DNA from 2 places in the Chromobacterium sp. FG89 genome. Region 2 is predicted to be linked to the other one. Evidence: riboswitches for the same ligand, from Rfam matches in the RefSeq annotation. Region 2 holds a riboswitch; the other holds the start of a gene.
The links. A riboswitch is a leader RNA that binds a small molecule or an ion and turns the genes downstream of it on or off. The one in region 2 is predicted to bind glycine.
Positions count from the first base shown of each region.

Region 1: linked by a shared signal. The riboswitch ahead of gcvT (glycine cleavage system aminomethyltransferase GcvT) and the one ahead of ACODRW_RS18290 (trimeric intracellular cation channel family protein) in region 2 are both predicted to bind glycine.

Region 1 covers NZ_JBMDIQ010000018.1:63,779-78,348, reverse strand. The annotation lists gene ACODRW_RS17325 (M15 family metallopeptidase) at 1-497, shown strand, start outside; gene ACODRW_RS17320 (dihydroxyacetone kinase family protein) at 541-2,223, opposite strand; glycine riboswitch at 2,469-2,560, shown strand; glycine riboswitch at 2,575-2,671, shown strand; gene gcvT (glycine cleavage system aminomethyltransferase GcvT) at 2,713-3,801, shown strand; gene gcvH (glycine cleavage system protein GcvH) at 3,875-4,261, shown strand; gene gcvP (aminomethyl-transferring glycine dehydrogenase) at 4,385-7,237, shown strand; gene ACODRW_RS17300 (EAL domain-containing protein) at 7,414-10,854, shown strand; gene ACODRW_RS17295 (substrate-binding periplasmic protein) at 10,835-11,611, opposite strand; gene ACODRW_RS17290 (ABC transporter substrate-binding protein) at 11,799-13,382, shown strand; gene ACODRW_RS17285 (TetR/AcrR family transcriptional regulator) at 14,030-14,570, shown strand, end outside.
Region 2 covers NZ_JBMDIQ010000020.1:22,925-37,494, forward strand. The annotation lists gene ACODRW_RS18270 (aspartate aminotransferase family protein) at 1-516, opposite strand, end outside; gene ACODRW_RS18275 (APC family permease) at 571-1,977, opposite strand; gene ACODRW_RS18280 (aldehyde dehydrogenase) at 2,022-3,521, opposite strand; gene ACODRW_RS18285 (LuxR C-terminal-related transcriptional regulator) at 3,687-4,472, shown strand; gene ACODRW_RS18290 (trimeric intracellular cation channel family protein) at 4,507-5,241, opposite strand; glycine riboswitch at 5,441-5,623, opposite strand; glycine riboswitch at 5,625-5,711, opposite strand; gene ACODRW_RS18295 (DUF3141 domain-containing protein) at 5,848-8,391, opposite strand; gene purU (formyltetrahydrofolate deformylase) at 8,486-9,352, opposite strand; gene ACODRW_RS18305 (sarcosine oxidase subunit beta family protein) at 9,583-10,836, shown strand; gene ACODRW_RS18310 (sarcosine oxidase subunit delta) at 10,848-11,144, shown strand; gene ACODRW_RS18315 (sarcosine oxidase subunit alpha family protein) at 11,141-14,158, shown strand; gene ACODRW_RS18320 (sarcosine oxidase subunit gamma) at 14,151-14,570, shown strand, end outside.

The DNA of each region.
Region 1 (14,570 bases), on a different contig from region 2:
TGTTCGACGCCTACCGCAGCCGCGAAACCCAGGCGGATCTGTTTCAGATGGTGCTGGACGATGTGCGCGCCGCGCACCCGGACTGGGACGCGGCGGCGGTGGAGCGGCAGGCGCGACTGTTCGCCGCCCACCCGGACGACACCGCCCGTTTCGCGGTGTTGCCGCACAATTCCGGCGGCGCCGTGGACCTGGCGATCTGCCGGATGGACACGGGCGAGATCTGCGATTTCGGCACGGCCTTCGATGCGGCGGAGCCGGCGTCGCGCACCGATTTCTTCGAAGCGCCGCATGATCCGGCCCTGGGTTTTTCCTCCGAGCGCTGGCTGACGGTGCGTCACAATCGCCGCGTCTTGTTCAATCTGATGAAGCAGGCCGGTTTCAGCAATTATGCCGAGGAATGGTGGCATTACGATCTGGGCGACTGCCTGTGGGGGCAGGCGCTGGGCGTGGATTGGATCTATCCGTCGATGGAGGCCGAGCCGGAGAGACCGGCCTGATCGCCAGGGCCGCCGCGGGGGCGCGGCGGCCCATGGCCTGGCGCTAGCCGGTCAGCGCCTTCAACCAGACCAGCGCGGCGCTGGCACCCGCGTCCGGCACGCCCAGCGCCCGTTCGCCCAGATAGCTGGCCCGGCCCAGGCGCGGCCGCATGGAGGCGGTTGCCGCGCAGCCGCGCTCCGCCGCTGTCAGCGCCGAACGCCAGGCCGTCTCTGGAGTCTGTCCGGCGTCCAGGGCGGAGGCGAAAGCGTCGGCGGCGGGGGACAAGGCGTCCAGCATGGTGCGGTCGCCCACTTGCGCGCCGCCCAGTTCCGCGACGGCGGCGACGCCGTCCAGAAAGGCGGCCGCCCAGTCCTTCGGGGTGGGCGGGGTCGTCGTGTCCAGCCGCCGCGCCGCGCGCAGCAGGGCGGTGGAGTAGAAAGGCCCGGAACTGCCGGCGATGGCTTGGCGCAAGGCCTGGCCGACCGCGCGCAGCGCCGTGGCGGGGTCGCTCCATGCGCTGTCGGGCAAGGCCCGGATCGCGGCCGCGCCGCGCTGCATGCTGACGCCCAGATCGCCGTCCCCGGCCGCGCCGTCCAGTTCGGTCAACAGCGGCTCGGCGGCGTCCAGCGCGTCGGCCGCGGCCCAGGCCGCGGTGCGCAAACGGGGATCGGCCGCGGCGGCCGAGGGCGTGAAAGCGTCGCGCGGCGGCGCGGCGCGCAGCTGGCGTTGCGCCGGCAGACGGCCTGAGCCGGGCCAAGCCGGCGCCAGGGTGGTTTGATCCAGCCAGTTGAGGCGCTGTTCGTCCAGCGCCATCAGGGACAAGGAGCAGCCGGGCATTTCCAGCGCGGTCATGAAGTTGCCGCTCCAGGCGCGTTCCACCTGTAGGCCGCGCAGGCGCAGATGAGCCAGCGCGGCGCGGGCGACGATGGCCAGCTCCATCGGCGGCGTGCCGCCCAGGCCGTTGACCAGCAGCGCCACCCTGTGTCCCGAGCGCCAGCCGCGGTCTTGCAAGATGGCATCCAGCAGCGTTGCGCACAAATCGGCGGCCGATGGCGTCGCCACGCGGCGCACGCCGGCTTCGCCGTGTATGCCCAGGCCCAGTTCCGCCTCCCCGCTGTCCAGTTGAAAACCGGGGAGGCCGGTGGCCGGCACCGTGCAGGCGCCCAGGCCCACGCCCATGGTGGCCACTTGTTCCGCAGCCTGCCGCGCAGCGGCGGCGACCTCGGCCAGGCCGGCGCCGGAGGCGGCCGCCGCGCCGGCGATCTTGTGCACCAGCACCGTGCCGGCGATGCCGCGCCTGCGCGCCGGCTCCACGGTGTCGCGAAGCGCCACGTCGTCGGCCACCACCACGCTGTCGACGGCGATGCCCTCGGCGCGGGCCAGTTCCGCCGCCAGGCCGAAGTTGAGCCGGTCGCCGGTGTAGTTCTTGACGATGAGCAGCACGCCCTTGGGGCCGGCGACGGCGCGGATCGCCGCCAGCACGGTGTCTACGCTGGGCGAGGTGAACACGTCGCCCACCGCGGCGGCGTCCAGCATGCCGTGGCCGATGTAGCCGGCGTGGGCCGGTTCGTGGCCGCTGCCGCCGCCGGAAATCAGCGCCACCTTGTCGCGCAGGCCGCCGGCGGGAAGGTCCGCCCGCAGCAAGACGTTTTCTTCCTCGAGCAGCGCCAGGCCGGGCAGGGTGTCGGCCAGGCCTTCCAGCATCTCCCGCGCCACATGGCGCGGATCGTTGATCAGTTTTCGCATCGCGGTTTCCTTTCCAGATCGGATAGAGATCGTGCTTGGTCAAGATGGATGTCATCTTACGATCAGCGCCGGCGCAATGGGGTGGTCATCTATTTTTTGATCGATAAGGAAATGAAATATGTTCGTAATCGATCTTAAACGAAGCAATGCCGGTTCAATGTTTTGCGATTTCGAATATTTTAAGTCATTGTTTAAGTTGAAGATAAACACGGCTTGCCAAGCCCCGGCCCAGCAACCATAATCTGGCTCGTCATGCAGGAGAGAGTGGCCGTCCGCGCCACCGCCGAAGGCGCAAGCGCACCCGCAATCGCTCAGGCAAAAGGACTGCATCATCGGACTGGCCGCAGCCAGTTCGCCGAATCTGGAGAGCGGCATCCGCGGATGCCCACCGAAGGGGCTAACGGCCGCAAGGCCGGAAAATCTCAGGTGCAGGGACAGAGGGGTGTAGGGAATAGAGCAACACTACACGCTTTTGCTAAGGACGCACCGATGACGGCCCCGAAACGCACCCCCCTGTTTGAATCCCATATCGCCGCCGGCGCCAAGATGGTCGATTTCGCCGGCTGGGAAATGCCCATCCATTACGGCTCCCAACTCAAGGAACATGAGATCGTGCGCAGCGACGCCGGCATGTTCGACGTTTCCCATATGACGGTGCTGGACATCAGCGGCCCGGACGCCAAAGTCTGGCTGCAGCGCTTGATCGCCAACGACGTGGCCAAGCTCGGCTTCGAAGGCAAGGCGCTGTATTCCGGCATGCTCACCCCCGACGGCACCGTGGTGGACGATCTGATCGTCTATCTGACCTCCTACGGCTACCGCATGGTGATCAACGCCGGCACCACCGACAAGGACCTGGCCTGGATGGAAGGGCGCAAGGCGGATTTCGACGTGGACATCAAGGTGCGCCGCGATCTGTCCATCCTGGCGGTGCAGGGCCCGCAGGCCATCGCCAAGGTCTGCGCGGTCAAGCCCGAGCTCGCCGACGTTATCCAGGCCTTGAAGCCCTTCCAAGGCCAGCCCGCCGGCGATTGGTTCTACGCCCGCACCGGCTACACCGGGGAAGACGGCCTGGAGGTGATGCTGCCTGGCGTCGAGGCCGCGGCCTTCTTCCAGCAACTGCAGGCCGCCGGCGTGGCGCCGATCGGTCTGGGCGCGCGCGACACCCTGCGCCTGGAAGCCGGCATGAATCTCTACGGCCACGATATGGATGAAACCGTTTCCCCGCTGGAGGCCGGCATGGGTTGGACCATCGCCTGGGAACCGGCGGAGCGCGATTTCATCGGCCGCAAGGCGCTGGAGGCGCAGAAAGCCGCCGGCCTGAAAACCAGGCAAGTGGGCCTGGTGCTGGAAGGCCGCGGCGTGCTGCGCGAAGGCCTGAAAGTGGTGGTGGAAGGCGTAGGCGAGGGCGTGATCACCAGCGGCACCTTCTCGCCCACCCTCAAACACTCCATCGCGATCGCGCGCGTGCCGGCCGGCACCGGCGATACGGCGCTGGTGGACCTGCGCGGAACCTTGACCGAGGTGCGCGTGGTCAAAATGCCGTTCGTGCGCAACGGCAAAAAAGTTTTCGCCTGAGCGGCGTGCTTGGGCAGGCCGCGCGACGCGGCCGGGAATATCGTTTAAGACCTGGATTTGACTGGAGACACTCATGAGCAACATCCCCGCCGAACTCAAATACGTTGAAAGCCACGAATGGCTGCGCCTGGAAGCCGACGGCTCCGTGACCGTGGGCATTACCGAGCACGCGCAGGAACTGCTGGGCGACATCGTTTTCGTCGAATTGCCGAAAGTGGGCGCCAAGCTCGCCAAGGAAGAGCAGGCCGGCGTGGTGGAGTCGGTGAAAGCCGCTTCCGACATCTACTGTCCGATTGCCGGCGAAGTGCTGGCCATCAACGAGGAACTGGAAGCCGAACCGGAACTGGCCAACGGCGAGCCCTACGGCGCCGGCTGGTTCTTCAAGATCAAGCCGGCGGATCCGGCGGACCTGGACGCCCTGATGGACGCCGCCGCCTACGCCAAGGAAATTGGCGCCTGATGGTGAAAACCGCCTCGCAGTCCTAATCGACCGCGAGGCGTTTTTTTCGCCCGGATATCCAGCAACACCCGATTGGCCGCGCAAGCCGCGGCGCGGACGGCAAGCACAGAAGGCCCCGTACTCATGTCTCTCTCCGAACTTTTCAACCGCAAAGAATTCATCTCCCGCCACATCGGCCCGTCCGACGCCGAGCGCGAGCAAATGTTGGCCGCCATCGGCGTGGCCTCCATCGATGAACTGGTGGCGCAGACGCTGCCGGCCGACATTCACCTGAACCGCAAGCTGGAGCTGCCGGATCCGATGCCGGAAGCCGAGGCGCTGGCCGCGCTGAAGGCCGTCGCCGCCAAGAACGTGGTCAATAAATCCTTCATCGGCCAGGGCTATTACCCGGTGCTGACTCCGACGGTGATCCTGCGCAATCTGCTGGAAAACCCGGGCTGGTACACCGCTTACACTCCGTATCAGGCCGAGATCGCCCAGGGCCGTCTCGAAGCCTTGCTGAACTTCCAGCAAATGGTGATAGACCTGACCGGTCTGGAACTGGCCAACGCCTCCTTGCTGGACGAGGCCACCGCCGCCGCCGAGGCGATGGCGATGGCGCGCCGCGTGTCCAAGGCCAAGTCCGGCCAGTTCTTCGTAGACAGCCGCGTGCTGCCGCAAACCCTGGACGTGATGCGGACCCGCGCCAAGTACTTCGGCTTCGAGCTGGTGCAGGGCCATCCGGAAGAGGCGGGCAAGGGCGAATACTTCGGCGCCTTGTTCCAATATCCGGGCGAAGCCGGCGATCTGATCGACCTGACCCCGCACATCGCCGCGGTCAAGGCCAAGGGCGCGGTGGCGGTGGTGGCCGCCGACATCATGGCCTTGGTGGCGTTGAAATCGCCGGGCGAGATGGGCGCGGACGTGGCCATCGGCAATACCCAGCGCTTCGGCGTGCCCATGGGCTTCGGCGGCCCGCACGCCGCTTACTTCGCCTTCAAGGACGAGATGAAGCGCTCTGCGCCGGGCCGCATCATCGGCGTGTCGGTGGACGCCAAGGGCAAGACCGCGCTGCGCATGGCGCTGCAGACCCGCGAGCAGCATATCCGCCGCGAAAAGGCCAACTCCAATATCTGCACCAGCCAGGTGCTGCTGGCCAATATCGCCGGCATGTACGCGGTGTACCACGGTCCGGAAGGCGTCAAGCGCATCGCCGCCCGCATTCACCGCCTGGCGGCCATTTTCGCCCACGCGGTCAAGGCCGCCGGCGGCAAGCTGGTGTTCGACCGCTTCTTCGACACGGTGCAGGTTGAGGCGCCCAAGGCCGAGGCGGTGTATCAGGCGGCGCTGGCCGCCGGCTACAATCTGCGCCGCGCCGGCGGCAATGTGCTGGGCGTCGCCTTCCACGAGGCGGCCAGCGAGGCCGATCTGGCTCGTCTGATCGAAATCTTCACCGGCAAGAGCGCCGACATCGCCGCGCTGGACGCCGCGGCCGCCGACGCGATTCCGGCCGGACTGAAGCGTGAATCCGCCTTCATGAGCCACCCGGTGTTCAACACCCATCATAGCGAGCACGAGATGCTGCGCTATATGAAGAAGCTGGAAAGCCGCGATCTGGCGATGAATCATTCGATGATCTCGCTGGGCAGCTGCACCATGAAGCTCAACGCCACCAGCGAAATGATCCCGATCACCTGGCCGGAGTTCGCCAATATGCATCCGTTCGCCCCGCGCGAACAGACGGTGGGCTATCTGGAAATGATCGCCGGCCTGGAAACGCAGCTGCGCGCGATCACCGGTTTCGACATCATTTCGATGCAGCCCAATTCCGGCGCCCAGGGCGAGTACGCCGGCCTGCTGGCGATCAGCCGTTACCATGAGTCGCGCGGCGACGGCCAACGCAATATCTGCCTGATTCCGCGCTCCGCCCACGGCACCAACCCGGCCACCGCGCAGATGATGAATATGCAGGTGGTGGTGGTGGATTGCGACGAGGCCGGCAACGTCGACGTCGCGGATCTGAAAGCCAAGGCCGAGCAGCATTCGGCTCAGCTGGCGGCGCTGATGATCACCTATCCGTCCACCCACGGCGTGTTCGAGCAGCCTATCCGCGAAATCTGCGCGATCATCCATCAGCACGGCGGCCAAGTGTATATGGACGGCGCCAACCTCAACGCCCAGGTGGGCTTGTGCCGTCCGGCCGACATCGGCGCCGACGTGTCGCACATGAACCTGCACAAGACCTTCTGCATCCCGCACGGCGGCGGCGGCCCGGGCATGGGCCCCATTGGCCTGAAAGCGCATCTGGCGCCCTTCATCGCCAACCACGTGGTGGCCTCGGTGCCCACCGCCCAGCCGGGCCAGACCGCGGTGTCGGCGGCGCCGTTCGGCTCCGCCTCCATCCTGCCCATCTCCTATATGTATATCGCGATGATGGGCGCGGAAGGCATGAAGCAGGCCACGGAGAACGCCTTGCTGTCCGCCAACTACGTGGCGACGCGGCTGGCCGAGCATTTCCCGGTGCTGTACACCGGTGCCAACGGCCGGGTGGCTCATGAGTGCATCATCGATCTGCGTCCGCTCAAGGCCGCCAGCGGCGTGACCGAAGTGGACGTGGCCAAGCGGCTGATGGATTACGGCTTCCACGCGCCGACCATGAGCTTCCCGGTGCCGGGCACGCTGATGATTGAGCCGACTGAGTCCGAGCCCAAGGTTGAGCTGGATCGCTTCATCGCGGCGATGGCGGCTATCCGTCGGGAAATCGACCAGGTGCAGAACGGCGTGTGGCCGGCGGACAACAATCCCTTGTGCAACGCGCCGCACAGCAAGGCCGACATCGCCGGCGACTGGCAGCGTCCGTACAGCCGCGAAACCGGTCTTTTCCCGCTGGACTATGTGCTGGAAAACAAGTTCTGGCCCAGCGTCAACCGCATCGACGACGTATACGGCGACCGCAATCTGGTGTGCAGCTGCCCGTCCACCGACAGCTACGCCTGATCCGCGCAGGCGGACGCCAAACCACCCCGGCCCTGGCCGGGGTTTTTTTACGCGTCGACGCGTCGATACGGCACTGGAGTTGAGTGGATATACGAATATCATATTTAATGAGGAATATGACGGCAGTCTTGCCGCCCTTGATCCGCGAACCCCACCGATAGGAGGCTGCGTTGGCGTTGAACGCGCAGGTTGCGATTGCCGCACCGGATTTCCAGCTGCTGTTCGAACGGGCCCCCGGCCTGTATTTAGTGCTGGATACCGATTTCAACGTCATCGCCGCCAGCGATATTTATCTGCAGACGACCTTGACCCGGCGCGAGTCCATCCTGGGGCGCAATCTGTTCGACATCTTTCCGGTCAATCCCGCCGAGCCGGAAGGCGAGGGCTCGCGCAATCTGCGCATTTCTTTGCAGCGCGTGCTGGCCACCGGGGTCGAGGACAGCATGGCGATGCAGAAATACGATATCCCGCGGCCGGACGGCAGTTTCGAAGAGCGCTATTGGAGTCCGACCAACTGGCCGGTGAAGCGCGCAGACGGCAGCGTGGCCTGCATCATTCACAGCGCGCAGGACGTCAGCGAGTTCGTGCGCCTGAAACGGAGCCAGCCGCAGCAGAGTCAGCCGGCGGAATGGCGGGCAATGGACGCGGCGGCGCTAGAAGCGGAAATGGTGAACCAGCATGCGCAAATCGCCCGGGCCAACACCGATCTGAAGGAATCCAATAACGAGCTGGCCCGCTTGAATCAGCAGATGCGCGAGCTGGATCAGATGAAGACCCGCTTCTTCGCCAATGTCAGCCATGAGTTGCGCACGCCGCTGACTCTGATTCTGGGTCAGGTAGAACGCTTTTTGACAGGCCAGGCCGAGCCGGAGGAGAGCCCCAATCTGCTGATGATCCAGCGGCAGGCGCGCATGTTGCTGCAGCAGGTCAACGATTTGCTGGACGTGGCCAAGCTGGACGCGGGGGAACTGAAGCTGCGCTACGCGCAGCTGGACCTGGCCGAGCTGGTGCGTCACGTGGCCTCTTATTTTACTTCGCTGGCCAGCGACCGGCATATCGACTATCAAGTGGCGGCGCCGAAAACGGCGTCGGCGCAGGTGGACGCGATCAAATTGCAGCGCGTATTGCTGAACCTGCTGTCCAATGCCTTCAAGTTCACGCCGGACGGCGGCCGCATTCAGATTGCGCTGGAGCTGAGAGGAAGCCAGGCCGGCATCCGGGTGCAGGACAACGGGCCCGGCGTGCCGGCCGAGATGCGCGACAAGGTGTTCGAGCGCTTCGTGCAAGTGGAGGACGGCGATTACGGCCGGCACGGCGGCACCGGGCTTGGCCTCGCTATCGTCAAAGAATTCATCGAACTGCACCATGGCAAGGTGAGCTTGTTCGCCGCGGAGGGCGGCGGCGCCTTGTTCCGCCTCAGCCTGCCTCTGTTGGCGCCGGCGGGTGCGCCGATAGAGTCGGAAGACTTGCGTCTGGACGATTTGCTGGCCGGCGGCGCGGTGCCCGCGCCCGCGTCGCCGCAGGCCGAGGGGGGCGCCGCACCGGACAAGGGCGCCCAGGCGTTGGTGCTGCTGGTGGAGGACAACATCGATATGAGCGCCTTCATCGCCGGCGCGCTGGGCAAGCATTATCGGGTGATGACGGCGCCGGAGGGCGGCCGCGGCCTGCGTTTGGCGCAGAGCGAGCAGCCGGACCTGATCATCAGCGATCTGATGATGCCGGGAATGGGCGGAGAAGAGTTTGTGTCGGCTTTGCGCGGCAACCGCCAGACCGAGGACATCCCGGTGGTGATGCTGTCGGCGCGCGCCGACGATTCGCTGCGGCTGCGTATGCTGCAGAACAGCGTGCAGGAGTTCTTGTTCAAGCCGTTTTCGGTGGCGGAGCTGCTGGCGCGGGTGGGGCGCTTGATCGGCGAGCGCCGCCGCTCGGCGATGCGCTTGAAGCAGGCGCTGTACGCAGCGGAACAAATCGCCTGGGAGCTGGACCTGGGCGACGGGGTCTTGCACGAAGAAGGGCCGGTGGGGCGGATTTTCGGGCGGGCCGAGGATTATCGTCACGACAGTCTGGACGCCTTGCTGGCGCAAATCCATCCGGAGGACCTGGACGAGTTGCGCCGGCGTTGGCAGGCCTTGCCGGCCGAGGCCGGAGAAAGCCTGCACGAGTGTCAGTTTCGCGTCGCCCTGCCGGAGGCGGGGCAGGTCTGGATGCAGGTGAGCGCCAGCCTGTGGCGGGACGAACAGGGGCGGCCGCGGCGCGCGATGGGCTTTGCCCGCGACGTGTCCACGCTGAAGCGTTCGCAGCTCAATATCGAGTTTCTCGCCAAGCACGACAGCCTGACTCAACTGCCCAACCGCGTGCAGTTGAACGAGCGGCTGCAATGGAGCTTGAGGAATCATCGGCGCTCAGGGCGGAGCCTGTATCTGCTTTTGGTGGACCTGGACGATTTCCGCTTCATCAACGACAACCTTGGGCATGAGGTGGGGGACCGCCTGTTGCGCATCGTGGCTGAACGCTTGCGCGCCTGCGTGAGCGGCCACGATCTTTTGTTCCGCATCGGCGGCGACGAATTCGTCGCCTTGGCCGAGAACGCCGCCGACGGCGCGGCCGACAGCCTGGCCGAGCAGGTGCTGGCGGCGCTGGCGGCGCCGTACCAGGACGGAGACCACCGCTATTTCCTGTCCGCCAGCATCGGCATCAGCTGCTATCCCTGCGACGCGGATACGCCGGAAGGGCTGATGCGCGATGCGGATATGGCGATGTACCGCGCCAAGTACGCGGGCAAGAACGGTTATTGCTTCTTCTCCGAGGATATGGCGGACGGCGTGCGCCAGCGCCTGCAAGTGGAGACCGGCTTGCGTCAGGCCTTGCAGCGACGGGAGCTGCGGCTGGAGTACCAGCCGCAGATGACGCTGCGCAGCCAGGACATGCTGGGGATGGAGGCGCTGTTGCGTTGGGAGCTGGACGGGCGCAAGCAGTCGCCGGCGGAGTTCATCGCCATCGCCGAAAAAACTGGCCTGATCATCGATATCGACGAGTATGTGTTTCGCAATGTCTGCAGCCAGGTGATGGCCTGGAGAGGGCAGGGCCTGCCGCCCTGGCGCGTCAGCGTCAATCTGTCGGCGCGCTTTTTCGGCTTGCCGGACGCCGTCGCGCGTTTGCGCGCGATCGCCGAGGAAAGCGGCGCGCCGCCGGAGCAATTGTGCCTGGAAATCACCGAGGGCACGCTGATGGACGCGGACAGCGCGATGAAAGCCTTGCCGACGCTCAAGCGCATGGGCTTTCACATCAGCGTGGACGACTTCGGCACCGGTTTTTCCTCGCTGTCCTATCTCAAGCGGCTGCCCATCGATGAATTGAAGATAGATCGCAGCTTCATCATGCGGCTGGACAGCGACGAGCGCGATCTGGCCATGGTGGCGGCCATCGTGTCCATGGCGGAAAGCCTGAGCCTGCAAGTGCTGGCCGAGGGCGTGGAAACCGAATCCCAGCACGCCTTGCTGCTGGCGCGAGGCTGCCATAGCGGCCAGGGCTATCTGTATTCGCGCTCCTTGCCGCCCGAGGAGCTGGTGTCCTGGTGGCGCGGCCGTTTCGAGTGTTTCACGGGGCGGGCGGATTGATGCCCGGCGCCGTTTCGCCGGGCAGCCAGCGCCGGTACAGCGCGGCGAAACTGCCGTCGCGCTTCATCTCGTCCAGCGCCTGTTGCCAGGCCTTGATCACCGCGTCCGGGGTCTGACGGGAAAAGGCGATGTAGCCGTAGGTGTGGGAAAAGGTCAGCGCCTTGCGCACTTGGGCCGGGTCGAAGCCCTGCTGGCGCAATTGATGCGGCAAGGTGGTGTTTTCGCTGACGATGACGTCGGCGCGCTTGCGCATCAACATGGTCAGCAACTGGTCCGGCGTGGCCACGGTGGCCAGGTTGGAGAAGTTCTGCGCGCTCAGCAGCTGTTGCAGATACCAGTCTCTCACCACCATGATTTGCGGCAGTTTGCGGGCGTCGTCCAGCGTTTGCAGTTTGATCGGGCTGTCGCGCCGCACAAACAGGCAGCCCAGGGTTTCGGTGACCGGGCCCACCCATTTGAACATGCGCTCCCGTTCCGGGGTGCGGTTGGTGTTGAACAGCACGGTGTTCGGCTGCTGTTGCGCCTGGCGATAGCCGCGCGCCCAAGGCACCACGGCAATGGGGTCGTGGTTGCCGACGCGGCGTTGTATCCCTTGCACCACTTCCACCACCAGGCCGGCGGCCTTGCCGTCTTGCTCGAAAGTCAGCGGTGGGTCATCCTCGGTCAGGATGTCCAGCGCAGGGCCCGGCGCCGCGCGCAGCGGCGCGGCGACAAAGCTGGTCAAAAACAGGGCAAGCAGGCAGTGGCGGCGGTTCATGTCGATGGCGCTTTGTATTCTGGCTGTCCGCTTTGACTGTAGCGGCAATTTGCGCCGGCCTCAAACTCCATGCTTGGCCGCGTCGCGAATATGAATATGCATAATCGATGGTTTGTTTTTTTCGCTTATTCGCTTAACCTTCGTTTCTGATACCGAAGATGCCATGCTGTTTGATGAGGAAATGCCGATGAACAAGCAATTGACGCTGTTGGCCCTGGCCCTGGCGCCTACCCTGGCGCTGGCCGCGCGCCCGTTGACGGTGTGCACCGACGCCAATCCGGAAGGTTTCGACGTGGTGCAGTACAACTCCCTGGTCACCACCAACGCGTCGGCGGACGTGCTGATGAACCGCCTGGTCGAATACGATCCGGCCGCCCGCAAAGTGGTGCCGGGCCTGGCCGCGTCTTGGCAGGTCAGCGACGACGGCCTCGGCTACACCTTCAAGCTGCGGCCCAATGTGGCCTTTCACTCCACCGATTACTTCAAGCCCGGCCGCAAGCTGACGGCCGACGACGTGGTGTTCACTTTCGAACGCATGCTCAATCCGGCCCATCCTTGGTACAAGAGCGCGCCGAACGGCTATCCGCACGCGCAATCCATGCAGTTTCCCAAGCTGATCAAGGCGGTGCAGAAGGTGGACGCCAATACTGTGCGTTTCGAGCTCAACTATCCGGAAGCCACCTTCCTGTCCAGCCTGACCATGGGCTTCGCGTCCATCTATTCGGCCGAGTACGCCGGGCAGTTGCAGGCGGCCGGCCGCCAGGCGGACTTGAACGCCAAGCCAATCGGCACCGGGCCCTTCGTCTTCCGCAGCTTCCAGAAGGACGCCGTGGTGCGCTACGCGCCTAATCCGGCTTATTGGGGAGCCAAGCCCAAGGTCGGCGCGCTGATTTACGCGATCACGCCGGATTCGGCGGTGCGCGCGCAGAAGCTGAGAGCCGGCGAATGCCAGCTGGCCTTGTCGCCCAAGCCGCAGGACGTGCTGGCGGCCAAGGCGGATCCCAAGCTGCGGGTTCTGCAAACGCCGGCCTTCATGACCGCCTTCGTCGCCTTCAACAGCCAGAAAAAACCGTTGAACAACCCCTTGGTGCGGCAAGCGCTCAACCTGGCTTTCGACAAGAACTCTTATCTGAAAACGGTGTTCGACAATACCGCCACCGCGGCGGACCTGCCTTATCCGCCGAATACCTGGAGCTATAACAAGGGGGCCAAGCCCTATCCTTACGATCCGGCGCGCGCCAAGAAACTGCTGGCCCAAGCCGGCTATCCCGACGGTTTCGAAACCACGGTGTGGGTGCGGCCCAGCGGCAGCACGCTGAATCCCAATCCCAAGGCGGGCGCGGAGCTGCTGCAGTCCGACCTGGCCAAGATCGGCGTCAAGGTGCAGATCAAGGTGATTGAGTGGGGGGAGCTGATCAAGCGCGCCAAGGCCGGCGAACATGAGCTATTGTTCATGGGCTGGGCCGGCGACAACGGCGACCCCGACAACTTCCTGACCCCGCAGTTTTCCTGCTCGGCGGTGCAGTCCGGCACCAATTTCGCGCGCTTCTGCGACGCCAAGCTGGACAAGCTGATCAGCGACGGCAAGAAGAGCAGCGATTTCGCCCAGCGCGCCAAGCTGTATCTGGCGGCGCAGAAGTTGATCCAGGAGCAGGCCTTGTGGCTGCCCTTGGCCCACCCCACTGCATACGCCTTGGCGAGCAAGGATTTGAGCGCTTACGCCGTCAGTCCGTTCGGGCGGGTGGACTTTGGACGAGCGCAGTTGAATTGAGCCCGGCGGGCCGGTTGTCGACGGCCGGCCCGTCAGGCTTTGTCAGCATAAGCGAGGAAATGCCGGTTAATGTTCGAATGCGAACTTGCCTGTGCATATTTCCCCGCTTTAAGTAATTCAACATCGTATTTTTGTTGAAATGTTGTTTTAACGTATTTATTTTTTCGATTAGAAACTAGCTGCTTTCTAAGGTCGACATTGCTTGAGTGTCTGCTTGTTATCTTGAGGCGGGTCGTCAAGCGGAGAAGACCGGCGGGGAGGGCGTGACGATGTCGATGACGGTCGCCGAGCATCGTCATTGCTATGGCGCGTTTTTGTTCACATCCGCGGCGATCTTGCCGCTATTTTCGCGCGTTGCGCGGACGCCACGCCGGCGGCGAGTCCATGCTGGGGGCGTCTGGCAAGACAGTAAGACGCGCAAAATGTTCCAAATCATCAAAACTACGCAATTTAATAATAGTAATTTTAATATTTGCGACCTCTTTTTAAGAGTTATTGGGAAATAACTTTAAAAAGAACAGCATTTTTCCGGCTATCCCTAGTTGAAACTACTCACTGGCCTATTTAGCGTGCGCTCGCCCTCGCTTATGGCAAAAGTTTCGCGTATCATCAGACCTTGGTTGGGATAAACATGACATAAGAATATAATGCAAACTAGACGAACACAACAAAGTCGTAGGGAGTCCACCATTGGGAAACTGGTGGAAGCGGCCATCGAGTGTCTGCTGGAGTTTGGCTATCACGGTACCAGCGTGCAGCTGATCTGCAGCCGGGCCGGCGTCTCCCAGGGAGCCCTATTCCGCCATTTCGCCACCAAGAACGAACTGATGTTGCCGGTAGGGCGCAAGGTAGTCGACGATATTTTCGAGGCCGGCCTCAAGCTGGCGGCGGAAATGTCCAGCACGATGCCGGAGGAGGAACGGATCGTCGCGCTGATGAAGGCGCTGGTGCTGTCGCCGCGTCACATCGTACTGATGGAACTGCTGATGGCGGCTCGCACCACCGCCGATCTGCGGGAAATCTTCCTGGCCAGTTCCAGCAACTACTTCCGCGACCGCTTCGTCGCCATGATGGCCTCGCTGTTTCCGCGTTACGCCATTTCCACCGGCTTCTTCGCCACCTTGCTGACCATGATGACCACCTTCCACGGCATGGCCTTGTACCGGATGCTGAACGAGCATCCCGAAG
Region 2 (14,570 bases):
CATGAACTTCATGCCGCCCAGGCTGGCGCTGCCCACGGTGGAGCCGTGGTAGCCGTTGTGGCGGCCGATGAAGATTTTCTTGTCCGGCTTGCCCATCACGTCCCAATAACGGCGCACGCAGCGGATCAGCAACTCGTTGGATTCGGAGCCGGAGTTGGTGTAGATCACGTGACGGTAGTCGCCGGGCAGCAGGGAGAACAGCCGCTCGGAGAGTTCGTTCACCGCCGGGTGGGTGGTGTGGAAGAACACATTGTAGTAGCTGAGCTGTTGCAGCTGCCGGGCGGCGGCGGCAATCAGCTCCTGCCGGCCGTAGCCCACCTGGGTGCACCACAGGCCGGACATGCCATCCAGATAGCGCTTGCCGTCGGTGTCCCACAGATACACGCCCCGGCCCTCGGCCATTACTCGCGGGCCCTCCTGGTTCAGGGCTTTCTGGTCTAGAAAGGCGTTGATGTGGTGGGCGGCGTCCAGTTGCTGGTAGTCGCGGGTGCTGCGGCGGGGCGTGGAAGCGGTCATGACGGTCTCCTTGTCGGGGATGGGGCCGGGCCAGGCCCGGCGTTAGGCGTTTGGCTAGTGCCGGGTCAGCGCCTGGTCCAATGGTTCCGGGCGGAACAGCGGTTTGCGCATCACCAGCTTGATCCACAGGACGGCGATCAAGGACACCAGACCCAGCACGATGCCGGCGCTGGCGAAGATGGCGGCGCTCATGTCAGGGCTGGGCGACACGTGGTAGATGGCGATCAGCATGCCGACGATGCCCAGGCATTGCGGCAGCGGGTAGAACGGGGTTTTGAAGGGGCGGGCCAGCGTGGGGTAGCGGCGGCGCAGGGCGATCACGTCCAGGTGGCAGATGATGTAGGCCAGCAGCCAGGCGATGGCCGCCGCCAGCAACAGCAGGCCTATGGTGTCGGGGTCGTCTCCCATCAGCAGCACCGGCGCGCCGGTGATCAGGGCGACGAAGAGCACCGCCACCCATGGGGTGCGGTAGCGCCGGCTCAGCTGTTTGAACTGAGGAAAGACCTGGCCGTTGCACGCCATGCCGTACAGCATGCGCGGCACCGCCGCCAGGGAGCTGTTGAGCGTGCTGCAGGTGGCGGTGAAGGCGATCACCACCACGGTCAGCTTGCCGGCCTGGCCCAGCAGCGCGGTGGCGTATTGCAGGTGCGGCAGCGGCGCGGCGGTCAGGGTGGCGCGCGGCAGGTGGTAGAGCGCGCCCATGCAGTAGAGGGCGATGGTGATGAAGATCACGCTGAGGCCCAGCATCATCGCCAGCGGGATATCGCGTTGCGGGCGGCGGCTTTCCTCCACCAGCGGGCAGGTGAATTCCGCGCCGACAAAGCCCCAGATCGCCAGCGCTCCCAGCGTCAGCACGCCGGCGCCCAGCGGGTTCCAGTCGCTGTTGGCGGCCTGGGCCAGCGCCGGCGGGCCGCCGCCGCTCAGCGCGGTGGTGCCCAGCGCCAGCAGCGCGACGATCATCACCAGGGCCAGCGCCGATTGCAGGCGGGCGAACACATCGATGCCCAGCAGATTGAGCAGGGTGAAGATCAGCAACACGCCGTAGGCGACGCCGTTGAGGGGAAAGACGCCGGGATAGACCTGGTTGACGATGCGGTCTAGCAGCAGGAGTTCGGCGGACAGGGCGAACATCGCCACCACCACATAGCCGGAAAAGGTGGCCAGGATGGCGGGGAACTGGCCCAGGGCCACCTCGGTGTAGCTGCTGAGGCTGCCGGCGCGGGGAATCATCAGCGCCAGTTCGGAGAAGGATACGGCGTAGCAGAGCGCCAGCAGGAAGGCCAGGCTCAGCGGGATCAGAAAGCCGATGCCGGCCATGCCGGCGCCTTGCAGCATCAGCACCATCACGCCTTGGGATACGACGAGGCCGATGGCGACGGCGAGCAGCGGGGCGAGGCCCAGGCTGGCGCGAAAAGGGGCGGGGGCCGGCGGCGGAGCAAGGTGGGCTTGCGGTGTGCGCATGGTGGGTCTCCTACTATCTTGTTGTGCCGACTGCGGGACGGCGCTTATTCGTCTTGCCATTGCACCCAGGTGGTTTTGAGGTGGGTGTAGTGGTCGACGGCGTGCAGCGACAGGTCGCGGCCAAAGCCGGACTGCTTGCAGCCGCCAAACGGCAGGCCGGGGTCCAGCGCGTCCACGGTGTTGACTGAGACGGTGCCGGCGCGTAGCCGGCGCGCCACGCGGTGGGCGCGCGACAGGTCCCGGGTCCACACCGAGGCGGCCAAGCCGTAAGGGCTGTCGTTGGCGATGGCCACGGCCTCGGCTTCGCTGTCGAAGGGCATCACCGCCAACACCGGGCCGAAGACTTCCTCGCGCGCCAGCGCCATGTCCGGGCGGACATCGGTGAAGACGGTGGGGCGGATGTAGCAGTCGCCGCCGTCCAGGCTGAAGCGCTCGCCGCCGCACAGCAGGCGGGCGCCTTGGCGGCGGGCTTGGTCGATGTGGGCCATGATGCGCTCCGCCTGGCGGGCGTCGACGATGCAGCCGCTGCGGGTGGCCGGGTCCAGCGGGTTGCCCGGTTGCAGCGCGGCCGCCTCGCGCAGCAGGCGTTCCAGGAAGGCGTCTTGAATGGAGCGTTGCAGCAAGAGCCGCGAGTTGGCCGAGCACACCTGGCCCTGATTGAAGAAAACGCCGAAGGCGGCGCGCCGGGCCGCGGCGTCCAGGTCGCAGTCGTCGAACACCAGATTGGGGCTTTTGCCGCCGCACTCCAGCGCCACTCTTTTCATATTGGAGTCCGCCGCGTAGCGCAGAAAGGCTTTGCCCACTTCGCTGGAGCCGGTGAAGCTCAGGCAATCCACGTCCGGGTGCAGGCCCAGCGGCCGCCCCACCTCGTCGCCGTAGCCCGGCAAGACGTTGAGCACGCCGTCCGGCAGGCCGGCTTCCTGGGCCAGTTGGGCCAGGCGCAAGGCCGACAGCGGCGATTGCTCGGCCGGCTTCAGGATCACGCTATTGCCGGCCATCAGCGCCGGCGCCAGCTTCCACGCGGCCATGTCCAGCGGGAAATTCCATGGGATCACCGCCGCCGCCACGCCCAGCGGTTCCCGGGTGATCAGGGCCAGCGCGTCGTCGGCGCCGGGGGCGGCCTCGCCGTACAGCTTGTCGGCGGCTTCGGCGTACCAGTCGAACACGCCGGCGGCGCCCGGCACATCGATATGGAGCGCATCGGCAATGGGCTTGCCGATGTCCAGGCAGTCCAGCAGCGCCAGTTCGTCGCCATGCCGGCGGATCAGCGCCGCCAGTTTTTGCAGCACGGTCTTGCGCTGGCGCGGGTGACAGCGCGACCAGACGCCGGATTCGAAGCTGGCGCGGGCGGCCCGCGCCGCCCGTTCGACATCGGCCTCGCCGCAGCGGGCGATCTCGGCCAGGGGCCGGCCATGGATGGGGCTGGTGTCGGTGAAGGTGCGCCGGTCGGCGGCGGGCACGAAGCGGCCGTTGATGAAGGCGAGGCAAGGCGAGCGCAAATCGGCGGCGCGGTCTTGCCAGTAGGCCAGATCCTGCATGGGCATGGCGATCACTCCTGTTCAGGCGGCGCGACGGGGTGGGGGAAGCGCTCACATCACGGCTGGTCTTGTCGCGCAGGCTGGAGCCATACTAGTCAGTCCCCTTGGCGGCGGACATCACGCGAAAGCGTTAGAGCGGAAGGCGGGACTAACCTGATCGGGGTAGCTGGCATGCAGCTGAATGTGGCGGATCTGGTGTTTCACCAGCAATTGGGGCGCTTGTTGGACGGCGTCGACAACGCGGCCTTTTGGCAAGGGTTGGCCGCGTTTCTACGGGAACGCCTGAGTTTCGATACCTGGGTGGCGGTGCTGTTTCGCCAGGAGGCGCCGCCGTGGGTGCTGGCGGATCACGCGGCCAATTACGCCGCCGACGATTTGTTCGCCGACTACCGGCGCGGCCTGTATCTGTTGGACCCGTTTTACGGTTTTGCGCTGAAGCGCCCGGCCGCCGGCGTGTACCGGCTGGACGAGGTGGCGCCGGACCGTTTCCGGGAGACGGAGTACTTTCGCCGTTACTTTTCGCGCAATGTGGTGGCGGATGAAATCCAGTTTCTGCAAGTGTTGCCGGAGGGCGTGCTGTCTCTGTCGCTGGGCAGCAAACGCCGCTTCAGCGAGCAGGAACTGGGCGTTTGCAATCTGTTCGCGCCCTGGTTGCTGCCCTTGTCGCGGCTGGCCGCGCGTCTGGACGAAGGGCTGCGTCAGCCGGCGGCCAGGACGGGCAGGCAGAGCCGCCGGGAACTGGAGGAGGCGCTGCGCGCGCAGGGCTCCTCGCCGTTGACCAAGCGGGAGGTGGAGGTGGCGCTGCTGATACTCGGCGGCCACTCCACCAAGGGCGTGGCGCGCGAGCTGGGCATTTCGCTGGAAACCGCCAAGGTGCACCGCCGCCATCTGTACGCCAAGCTGGGCGTGTCCAGCCAGGCGGCCTTGTTCCTGCTGCTGGCGGGGATTCAAGCCTGATGCCGCAGCGCAGCGGTGAAACAGTTAGGGTTAGTTAATGCAGGTCGTGCCGATACATGAACACCGGCAGCCGCCATTCGCGCCAGATGGCGGCCAGGCGGATGGCGAGGCCGACGGCGAAGCTGGCCAGCACGTTGAGATCGTGCGGCACGCCCAGCTTGATCAGGCCCAGGTAGAGCAGGGCCACGGCGAAGGAGACGCTGGCGTACAGCTCCTGGCGGAAGACCACCGGCACGCGGTTGCACAGCACGTCGCGCAGGATGCCGCCGGCAATGCCGGTGATCATGCCGGCCATCACCACCACCACCGGGTGGTAGTCCATGGACTGGGCCACGCCGCAACCTATGATGGTGAAGGCGATCAGGCCCAGCGCGTCCAGCACCAGGAAGACGCGGCTCAGGCGTTTCATATAGCGGGCCACGAACACGGCGGCCAGGCCGCCGGCGATGACCAGGCCGACGTATTCCGGGTGTTGGGTCCAGCCTATCGGGTAGCGGCCCAGCACGATGTCGCGCACGGTGCCGCCGCCCAGGGCGGTGAGGAAGGCGATGACGGTAACGCCGAAGATGTCCATATTGCGGCGGCCGGCCGCCAACGCGCCGGTCATCGCTTCCGCGGTGATGGCGATCAGATAGATCAGGGTAAGCATGTAGTTGCAATGGTCAAACAGGCTGGCGCCGAGGTGAGCGGCGAAGCCGGGTGGGAAAATGGGTTGGCAATGGGCGGGCCATGCCAGGTGGCGCGCAGCCTGGGCAAGCGTTTCGAACACGGGTTTTCCTTGAGAGCTGGTGCACGATCTGCTGCGCTGCGACGATACGGCGTTGAAACCCGCTTCGAAATGCTCATGTACCACGTGTACATTCCGCTTTCTCAGCTGTTTTCGCCTTGTCTCGTCCTTGCTCGCGAGATCGTGAGCACGTTCTGAGCACGGCCGGCGGGCCGCGCATGGGCGCGGCGCTGCCGGCATTGCCTCTCCCCTTGTCCTTTTACCTGAGAGTTAGATGACGGGCGCGGCCTGTGTGCGGGCCTTGCCGGGTGTCACTTGCCCCTTCGGTGGGCGGCTAAGGGCCGGTCACATCATCCGACGCGCTCTCGCTGAAGCGTAGCAGATGATGAACGGGCGCTTAGGGCCTCTCTCCAATCGGCTGGTATCCATGGGCTGCGGTACTGTTGCCTGAGCGATTATGGGAGTTTGCGTCTTCGGCGGGGGCGCATGCCCCTCTCTCCCGCAGCAGGCAAGGATATTAGCGTTTGCTGTATTGTTCAGTCAACGACTGTATACATGGGGCGAGGCAAAAATGTTGCAGTGCGGTATCAACATGAAAACGCCCGGACGGCGGTTTGGCTGTCCGGGCGTTTTTGCGCTGGCTGATGCTTAGTTGCTCGGCGTTTTGGGCTTGGCCGCGTCCTTGCCGGCGGCGGGTTTGCGCGCGGCCGGGGTTTTGGCTGCGGGGGCTTTGGCCACGCTGGCTTTGCCCGCTGGCGCTTTGGCGGTTTTGGCCGCCGGGGGTTTGCCGGGCGCCGGCTTGGCCGCGGCCGGTGTGCTGCTGGCGGGTTTGGCGGCCGGAGCGGGTTTGGCGGCAGCGGCGCTGGGCTTGCCGGCGGTGGGCTTGGCCGGGGCTTTGGCGGCCGGCTTGCGCGGCGGCGCCGCTTTCTTGGCGGGCGCGCTGGCCTTGGCGGCGGGGGCCGCGGCGGGAACGGTTGAGGCTGCCGCTATGGCCGGCTCGGCGGGCGGCAGGATGGCCGGCGCCGCCGGCGCGCGGGTGTCCAGTTGCAGCGCGTGGGCCGCTTGGTCCAGCCTGAGCTGTTGTTCCGGGGCGATGTCGCCGCTGAGCGCCAGCAGTTCATGCGCCAGCTGCCAGGCCTGGCGGCGGCGGTGTTCTTCCGGCAGCAGCTTGGGCAGGCCGGCCAGCGCGCGGGCTTCGTCCAGCCGCACCAGGAAAACCTGCTTGCGGGCGATGTCTTTCAGCTCCATCAGGGTCAGCGGGTATTCGTGGCGGATGTCGCGCATGATGCGGCGGATGGCGTTGAACGGGCGCTCGTCTATGATGCCGCGGCCAATCGCCACATAGGTGAGCAAGCGCACGAAGCCGTCGGCCAGGGAGCCGCTTTCGTAAGCGGGGTCCAGCACCTGGCGCTTGAGTTGCAGCCTTTCCTGTTTGTTCCAGCTGTCGCAGCGGGCGGCGCGGGCTTCGCGCGCGGGCTGCACGCCCACGACGGAGGCCAGCCACGGGGATTCGTACACGGCTTTGAAGCAGTGTTCGGTGGCGGCGTCGCGCAGGTCGCGGTAGCGGTCCAGGCTTTGCGTCATCCAGCTAGACCACTGTTCTTGCAACCGCCACAAGGGGTTGTCCGCGCTCACCGGCCGGCGGTGGGCGCGCACGTATTCCGCGGCGGGTTTGAGCCAGCCGAGCCAGGGATTGAGCGGGGAGATCAGCGTGCGTTCCAGCCGCGCCGGGTTGAGCTGGCGCAGCCATTGGGCGCTGGCTTCGTTGCTGACGGCGCGCACGGCCGGGGAAACGAAGCGGTTGTAAATGCCCTGGTTGATTTCGGAGACGCGGCGCACCGCTTCAAAGGCGCGTTCGTCTTCGCGGCCGTCGTCCAGCGCCAGGATGTCGGCCACTTCGCGGGCTTCGAAACGGATGATGTAGCGGCCCTTGATGTATTCCTGGCCGGGGGTGTTGGGGGCCACGTCTTCGATGACGGCCTCGTACAGGCCGGGGGCCAGCACGTCGATCAGGTCCAGCGCGCTGGCGAACTCGCTGTGCTCGCGGTTGGCGATGCCGGCGGAGACGAAGATGCCCAGGTGGCCCACCTTGTTGTGCAGGCAGTAAATGATGGTTTGTTCGTTGTCGCGGATGTCTTCCGCGTTGTCGTACAGGTCCGGTATCCAGTTCAGCGCCTGTTGCGGCGGGGTGATGTTGTCGCCCCAGGAGGCGAACACGATGATGGGGGAGCGGATGTTGCGCATGTCCACGCGGTGCTGGTCGCTGCTGACGATCTTGCCTTCCACCAGGTGGTTGCCCACGAAGAGCTGCTGGGAAATCCATTCCATTTCCTGCTTGTTCAGCAGGTAGTGGCCGCCCCACCAGCGTTCAAAGCCCAGATAGCGTTCGCGCTCGGTGTCCACCTTGGCGTACAGATTGTAGGGCTTCTTCCACAGGGTGTTGGCCGGGTCCAGCTTTTCAAAGTTGTTGACCAGATGGGCGCCGTCGAACTTGCCGTTGCCCAGATCGCCGGCCAGGGAGGCGGTCCAGGTGCCGCCCAGCATGCCGCCGGAGTAGCGCATCGGGTATTTGCCGGTGACGCCGGCCCAGTAGGACAGCGGGGTGCCGGCCAGCAGGATGGGGCCGCACAGCTCCGGCGCCACCGAGGCCAGCATGGCCAGCGCCCAGCCGCCCTGGCAGTTGCCGATGACGAAGGGCTTGCCGTCGCTGTCCGGATGCAGTTCCCTGACCTTGCCGAGGAAGACGTATTCGGCGCGGCTGACGCTTTCTATGGTCTGGCTGGGCACCGGCTGGGGGAAGAACATGATGAAGTAGCAGGGGTGGCCCTGTTGCAGCGCGATGCCGATTTCGCTGTCCATCTTGAAGCCGCCGATGCCGGGGCCGTGGCCGGCGCGCGGGTCTATCACCACGAAGGGGCGCAGCGCCGGATTGGTGGCCGGGCAGCCGGCCGGCGGCAGGATGGCGGCTAGCGCGTAGTTGGCAGGGTCCGGCAGGCTGCGGCCGTCCAGGATGATTTTGTAGTCGAACACCAAGACAGGCGGCTTGCCGCTTTGCACGTGTTGCAGATAGTCCGCGCCGCGGTCATGCAGCACGTCCCAGTAGAGGATGCTGCGCTCGCAGGCGTCGCGCCAGTAGTCGGCGACCGGGTTGGAGGAGAAGAGCTTGGACCAGACGGCTGTTTGCGACCACATACGGCACCTCTTGGTTGGTATGACGGATAACTGGCTACTGTACCCTGCTTTTGTTGCGTTGCAATAGACAAAGTTCCTGCCAGGCGAACAACTGTCAGCGCAACACCACAGTGCGCCGCTCGGTGATGAAGACGCGCCGCTCCAAGTGGCTGCGCACCGCGCGCGCCAGCGCCTGGCACTCCATGTCGCGGCCGGCGGCCTGCAATTGCTCCGGGCTGTAGGCGTGGTCCACCCGTTCCACCACTTGTTCGATGATCGGGCCTTCGTCCAGATCGTCGGTGATGTAGTGGGCGGTGGCGCCTATCAGTTTGACGCCGCGCTCGTGCGCCTGCTGATACGGCCGCGCCCCCTTGAAGCCGGGCAGGAAGGAGTGATGGATATTGATGGCGCGGCCGGCCAGTTTTGCGGCGGCGGCGCTGGAGAGCACCTGCATATAGCGGGCCAGCACCAGCAGTTCCGCCCGGCTGTCCTCCATCAGCGCCAGCAGCGCGGCTTCCTGGCGCGGCTTGTTGTCCGGGGTGAGCGGCAGATGGTGGAAGGGCAGGCCGTAGGCCTCGGCGATGGGGGCGAGGTCGCGGTGATTGGAGACGACGGCGGCCACCGTCATGTCCAGATCGCCCATCTTCTGGCGATAGAGCAAATCGTTCAGGCAGTGGTCCAGTTTGGACACCATGATCAGCACCCGCGCGCGCTGGCGCCGGTCGTGCAGCCGCCATTGCAGGTCTTGATAGTGGCCGCTCATCCGCGCCATGCCGTCGGCCAGCCGTTCCGGGGCGAAGTCCGGCCGCTCCGGGTGGAAGACGCAGCGCACGAAGAAGCGCCGGCTGCGGGCGTCGTCGAACACCGCCAGTTCATCGATATAGCAGCCTTGCTGCTCCAGCAAGGCGGAGAAGCCGGCCACCTGGCCGGAGGCGCTGCGGCAGGCGAAGCTGAGCACGTAGGAGGGGGCGTCTGAGGTCATTGGCGTGTCCTGTTTGTGGGGCGGCACGGGCCAATCTAGGCCTTGTCCCGCGCGCGCGCTGTCCGCCATGCGTCCGCTTTGCGTGGATTTTGGACATCGCCGTGTCGCGTGCGGGCAAGAGGCCGTCCTTTCCAGCCAAATGCGCCGTCTGCGTCGCCCTGAGAATGAGGCCTTCCTCAACCTCGACAGCAGCGGCGCGGGCCCATGGCGGCCCGGCGGCGGGAGCGCAGATGGCAAACCGATATTCGCTGTGGAGCCTGATCCGGCACGGGCTTGGGCATCACCAGGGCTGGCAGCCGGCCTGGCGCAGTCCGCAGCCGGAAAGCAGCTACGACGTCATCATCGTCGGCGGCGGCGGCCACGGCCTGGCCACCGCCTATTACCTGGCCCGCATGTACGGCGTCCGCAAGGTGGCGGTGCTGGAAAAAGGCTATCTGGGCGGCGGCAACACCGCGCGCAACACAACCATCATCCGTTCCAACTATCTGTGGGACGAGTCTTCGCAGCTGTACGAGCACGCGCTCAAGCTGTGGGAGGGCCTGTCCCAGGAACTGAACTTCAATGTGATGTTCAGCCAGCGCGGAGTGATGAACCTGGGCCACAGCCTGGAGGACATGCGCGACATCGAGCGCCGGGTCAACGCCAACCTGCTCAACGGCGTGGACGCCGAGGTGCTGTCCCCGCGCGAGATCAAGGAGCGGGTGCCCTTGATCGCCATCGGCGGCGACGTCCGCTATCCGATCCTGGGCGCCAGCTATCAGCCGCGCGGCGGGGTGGCGCGCCATGACGCGGTGGCCTGGGGCTTCGCCCGCGCCGCCAGCGAATTGGGCGTGGACATCATCGAGGAATGCGAGGTGACCGGCTTGTTGATCGAGGGCGGCCGGGTACGCGGGGTGCGAACCGGGCGCGGCGAGATCCGCGCCGACAAGGTGGGCTGCGTGGCCGCCGGCAACAGTTCCACGCTGGCGCGGATGGCCGGCTTGCGGCTGCCGCTGGAAAGCCATCCCTTGCAGGCCTTTGTGTCCGAATCGCTGAAACCCTGCCTGGACACGGTGGTGATGTCCGGCGCGGTGCACGGCTACATCAGCCAGTCGGACAAGGGCGAACTGGTGATAGGCGCGGGCATAGATAGCTATCTGGGTTACGGCCAGCGCGGTAGCCCGCATGTGATCGAGCACACGGCGGCGGCCATCGTCGAGCTGTTTCCGTCCTTCTCGCGGCTGCGGATGAACCGGCAGTGGGGCGGCATCGTGGACGTGTCGCCGGACGCCTGCCCCATCATCGGCAAGACCCGGATCCAGGGCCTGTATTTCAACTGCGGCTGGGGCACCGGCGGCTTCAAGGCCACGCCGGGCTCCGGCCACGTATTCGCTCACACCATCGCTCATGACCAGCCGCATCCGCTGAACGCGGCTTTTTCGCTGGAGCGCTTCGCCTCCGGCCGCTTGATAGACGAACACGGCGCCGCCGCCGTGGCGCATTGAGGGAGACGCCGATGCTGCTGATTCATTGCCCGCATTGCGGGGAGGCGCGGGAAGAGGAGGAGTTCGACTACGCCGGGGAGGCCTTCATCGTCCGCCCGGCGGCGCCGGAGCAGGTGGACGACGAGGCCTGGGGCGATTACCTGTTCTGCCGCAAGAACCCGCGCGGCTGGCATTGGGAGCAATGGCAGCACGCCGCCGGCTGCCGCAAGGTGTTCGCCGTCCGGCGTCACACCGTCAGCTACGAGGTCGCCGGCAGCTGGACGCTGGCCGAGGGCAAGGCCCGTTATTTGCAGGAGGATCAGACGTGAGCGGCTATCGCATCCATCGTCCCGGCGAGCGCATCGACCGCAATCGGCCGCTGGCCTTCACCCTGGACCGCGCGGCCTATCACGGCTTCGCCGGCGACACCCTGGCCTCGGCGCTGCTGGCCAACGGCGTGCGGCTATTGGGCCGCAGCTTCAAGTACGGCCGGCCGCGCGGCATCGTCGGGTTTGGCGCGGAAGAGCCCAACGCCTTGATCCAGCTGGAAAGCGGCGCCTTGAGCACGCCGGATCTCAAAGCCACCCAAGTGGAGCTGTATCAAGGCTTGCAGGCCTTCAGCGGCTTGGGGGACGCATCCTGGGGCATGCGGCTCAAGGGCGCGCTGGGCCGGCTGGAGCGTTTCATGCCGCCGGGTTTTTATTACAAGACCTTCATGCAGCCGGCGGGAGCCTGGCCGTTTTACGAGCGCCGCATCCGCGAAGCCGCCGGTTACGGCCAAGCGCCGCGGCTGCCGGACCCGGAGCATTACGATCATCTGCACCACCATGTGGACCTGCTGGTGGTGGGCGGCGGCGCGGCCGGCTTGTGGGCGGCCACGCTGGCGGGGCGCGCCGGCCTGAAAACGCTGCTGCTGGACGAACAGGCGGAGATGGGCGGCTGGCTGCTGAGCGAGCGCCGGCTGCGCATCGACGGTCTGGAGGCGATGGACTGGACGCAGCAGCGCTTGCAGGAGCTGGCGGCGCTGCCCAATGTCCAGCGCTTGCCGCGCGCCACCGTCTTCGCCTTGCATGAGGGCAATCTGGCCTTGGCGGTGGAGTTGTTGCAGGACCACCTGCCGCCGTCGGAGCGCGATCCGGCCCGGCCGCGCCAGCGCCTGCACAAGATACGCGCGGGCCAACTGGTCTTGGCCAGCGGCGCCATCGAACGGCCGCTGGTGTTCGGCAACAACGATCTGCCCGGGGTGATGACCGCCGCCGCCGGCCACAGTTATCTGAACCGTTACGGCGTGGCGGTGGGGCGCCGGCTGCTGCTGCAGACCCAGAACGACGCCGCCTACGACGCGGCGCTGGAGCTGGCCTTGGCCGGGGCGGCGGTGACGCTGGCCGATGCTCGCCCAGCCGGCGCGGCGGCCTGGCGCAGCCGCGCCGCGCAGAATGCCGGCGTGGAGTTGCTGGCCGGTTACGGCATCGCCCGGGTGAACGGCGGCGCCGGCGTCAGCGGCGCGGACTTGGTGAAGCTGGCCGCGGATGGCCGGAGCGTGGCCGGCAAGGGGCCGCGGCTGGAGCTGGACGGCGTGCTCTCCTCCGGCGGGCTCAGCGCCACCGTGCATCTGTTCTGCCACAACGGCGGCCGTCCGCTGTGGCGTCCGGACCGTCTGTCCTTCGTTTGCCCGGACGCGGGCCGGCCCGGCGTCGTCTGCGTGGGCGCGGTCACCGGGCGCTGGGAGCTGGGCGAGGCCCTGGCCCAATGCCATGCCGCCATGCTGGCCCAGCTTGGCTGGGGAAGCCAGCGCGGTCTGGGCGCCGCGCCGCGGGTGGAGGCGGAGGAGGTGGCCGCGCCGCGTGAAATCTTCCGCTTGCCGGACGGGCGGCGCGAAGGCGTCGGCGCCAAGGCCTTCGTCGATTTCCAGAACGACGTGGCCGCCGCCGACATCCATCTGGCGGTGCGCGAAAACTACCGCTCCATCGAGCACGTCAAGCGCTACACCGCGCTGGGCTTCGGCACCGATCAGGGCAAGCTGTCCAACGTCAACGGCTTCGCCATCGCCGCCGAGGCGCTGGGCAAGCCCATCGCCGAGGTGGGCACCACCACCTATCGGCCGGCCTACACCCCGGTCAGCTTCGGCGCGCTGGCCGGCGCCCATGTCGGCGAGACCTTCGACCCGCGCCGCTACACCGCCATGCACGACAGCCATACCGCGCGCGGCGCCGAATACGAGCTGGTGGGGCAGTGGCTGCGGCCCTGGTATTTCCCGCAGCCGGGCGAGGACCTGCACGCGGCGGTGCGCCGCGAATGCCGCGCCGCCCGCCAGGGAGTGGCGGTGATGGACGCCTCCACTCTGGGCAAGATCGATGTGCGCGGCCCGGACGCGCGCGAGTTTCTGGGCCGCGTCTACAGCAACGCCTGGAGCAAGCTGGAGCCGGGCAAATGCCGCTACGGGCTGATGCTGGACGAAAACGGCATGGTGATGGATGACGGCGTCACCGCCTGCCTGGCGGACGACCATTTCCACATGACCACCACCACCGGCGGCGCGGCCCGGGTTTACAGCTGGCTGGAGCGCTGGCACCAGACCGAATGGCCGGAACTCAAGGTGCGTTTCAGCTCCATCACCGATCATTGGGCCACCACGGCGCTGGTGGGCCCGCAAAGCCGGGAGGTGCTGCGCAAGCTGTGCACGGATATTGATCTCGACCCTCAGGCCTTCCGGTTCATGGAGGGCCGCGTCGGCACCGTGGCCGGCGTGCCGGCGCGGGTGTTCCGCATCAGTTTCTCCGGCGAACTGGCTTACGAGATCAATGTGGACGCCGGCTACGGCCGTTATTTGTGGGAGGAGGCGATGCGGGCCGGGGCCGAGTTCGGCATCACGCCCTACGGCACCGAGGCCATGCACGTCTTGCGCGCCGAGAAGGGCTTCATCATCGTCGGCCAGGACAGCGACGGCTCGATGAGCCCCAACGATCTGGCCATGGGCTGGGCGGTGGGCATGAAAAAGCCGTTCAGCTTCCTCGGCCGCCGCTCCTTGCTGCGCGCCGACACCGCCGGCGCGGGCCGCAAGCAGTTGGTGGGCCTGCTGACGGAGGACCCGCGGCTGGTGTTGCCGGAAGGCGCGCAAATCCTCAACGACGGCAAGGACGCCGCGCCGGCGGCGATGCAGGGCCATGTCACCTCCAGCTACCACAGCGAATGCCTGGGCCGCTCCATCGCCATGGCGGTGTTGAAGGACGGCGTCCGCCGCGAAGGCGACACCGTGCATGTGTGGTGGCAGGGCCATAGCGCGCCGGCGCGGGTGGCGTCCGCGGTCTTCGTCGACAAGGAAGGAGAGCGTCAGCATGTCTGAATCCACATTCAAGCCTGTGCTGGAATCGCCCTTGCGGCATCTGGATTTGCCGGAAGCGGCCGAAGCGCGCCGCGCCGACGGCCGCGTCTGGGGCAATGAAGCGCCCAATCTGGGCTACGCGCTGCTGCGCGGCGACGGCGCCGAGGCCGGGTTTTTCGAGCTGACGGCGCGGATCACCGGGCTGGAGCCGCCGCGCCGGCCCAAGACCTTGAGCCAGGGGGAGGGCGGCGCGCTGCTGTGGCTGTCGCCGGACGAATGGCTGCTGATCAGCCGCCGCCAGCGCCTGGCCGGCTGGCTGCCGGCGCTGGAGCGGGGCTTCGCCGAGCAGCGCCTGTTCGCCCAGGCGCTGGACGTCAGCGGCGGCTTCACCGCCGTCTACCTGTGCGGCGAGCCGCACCTGGCCGTGCTGCGC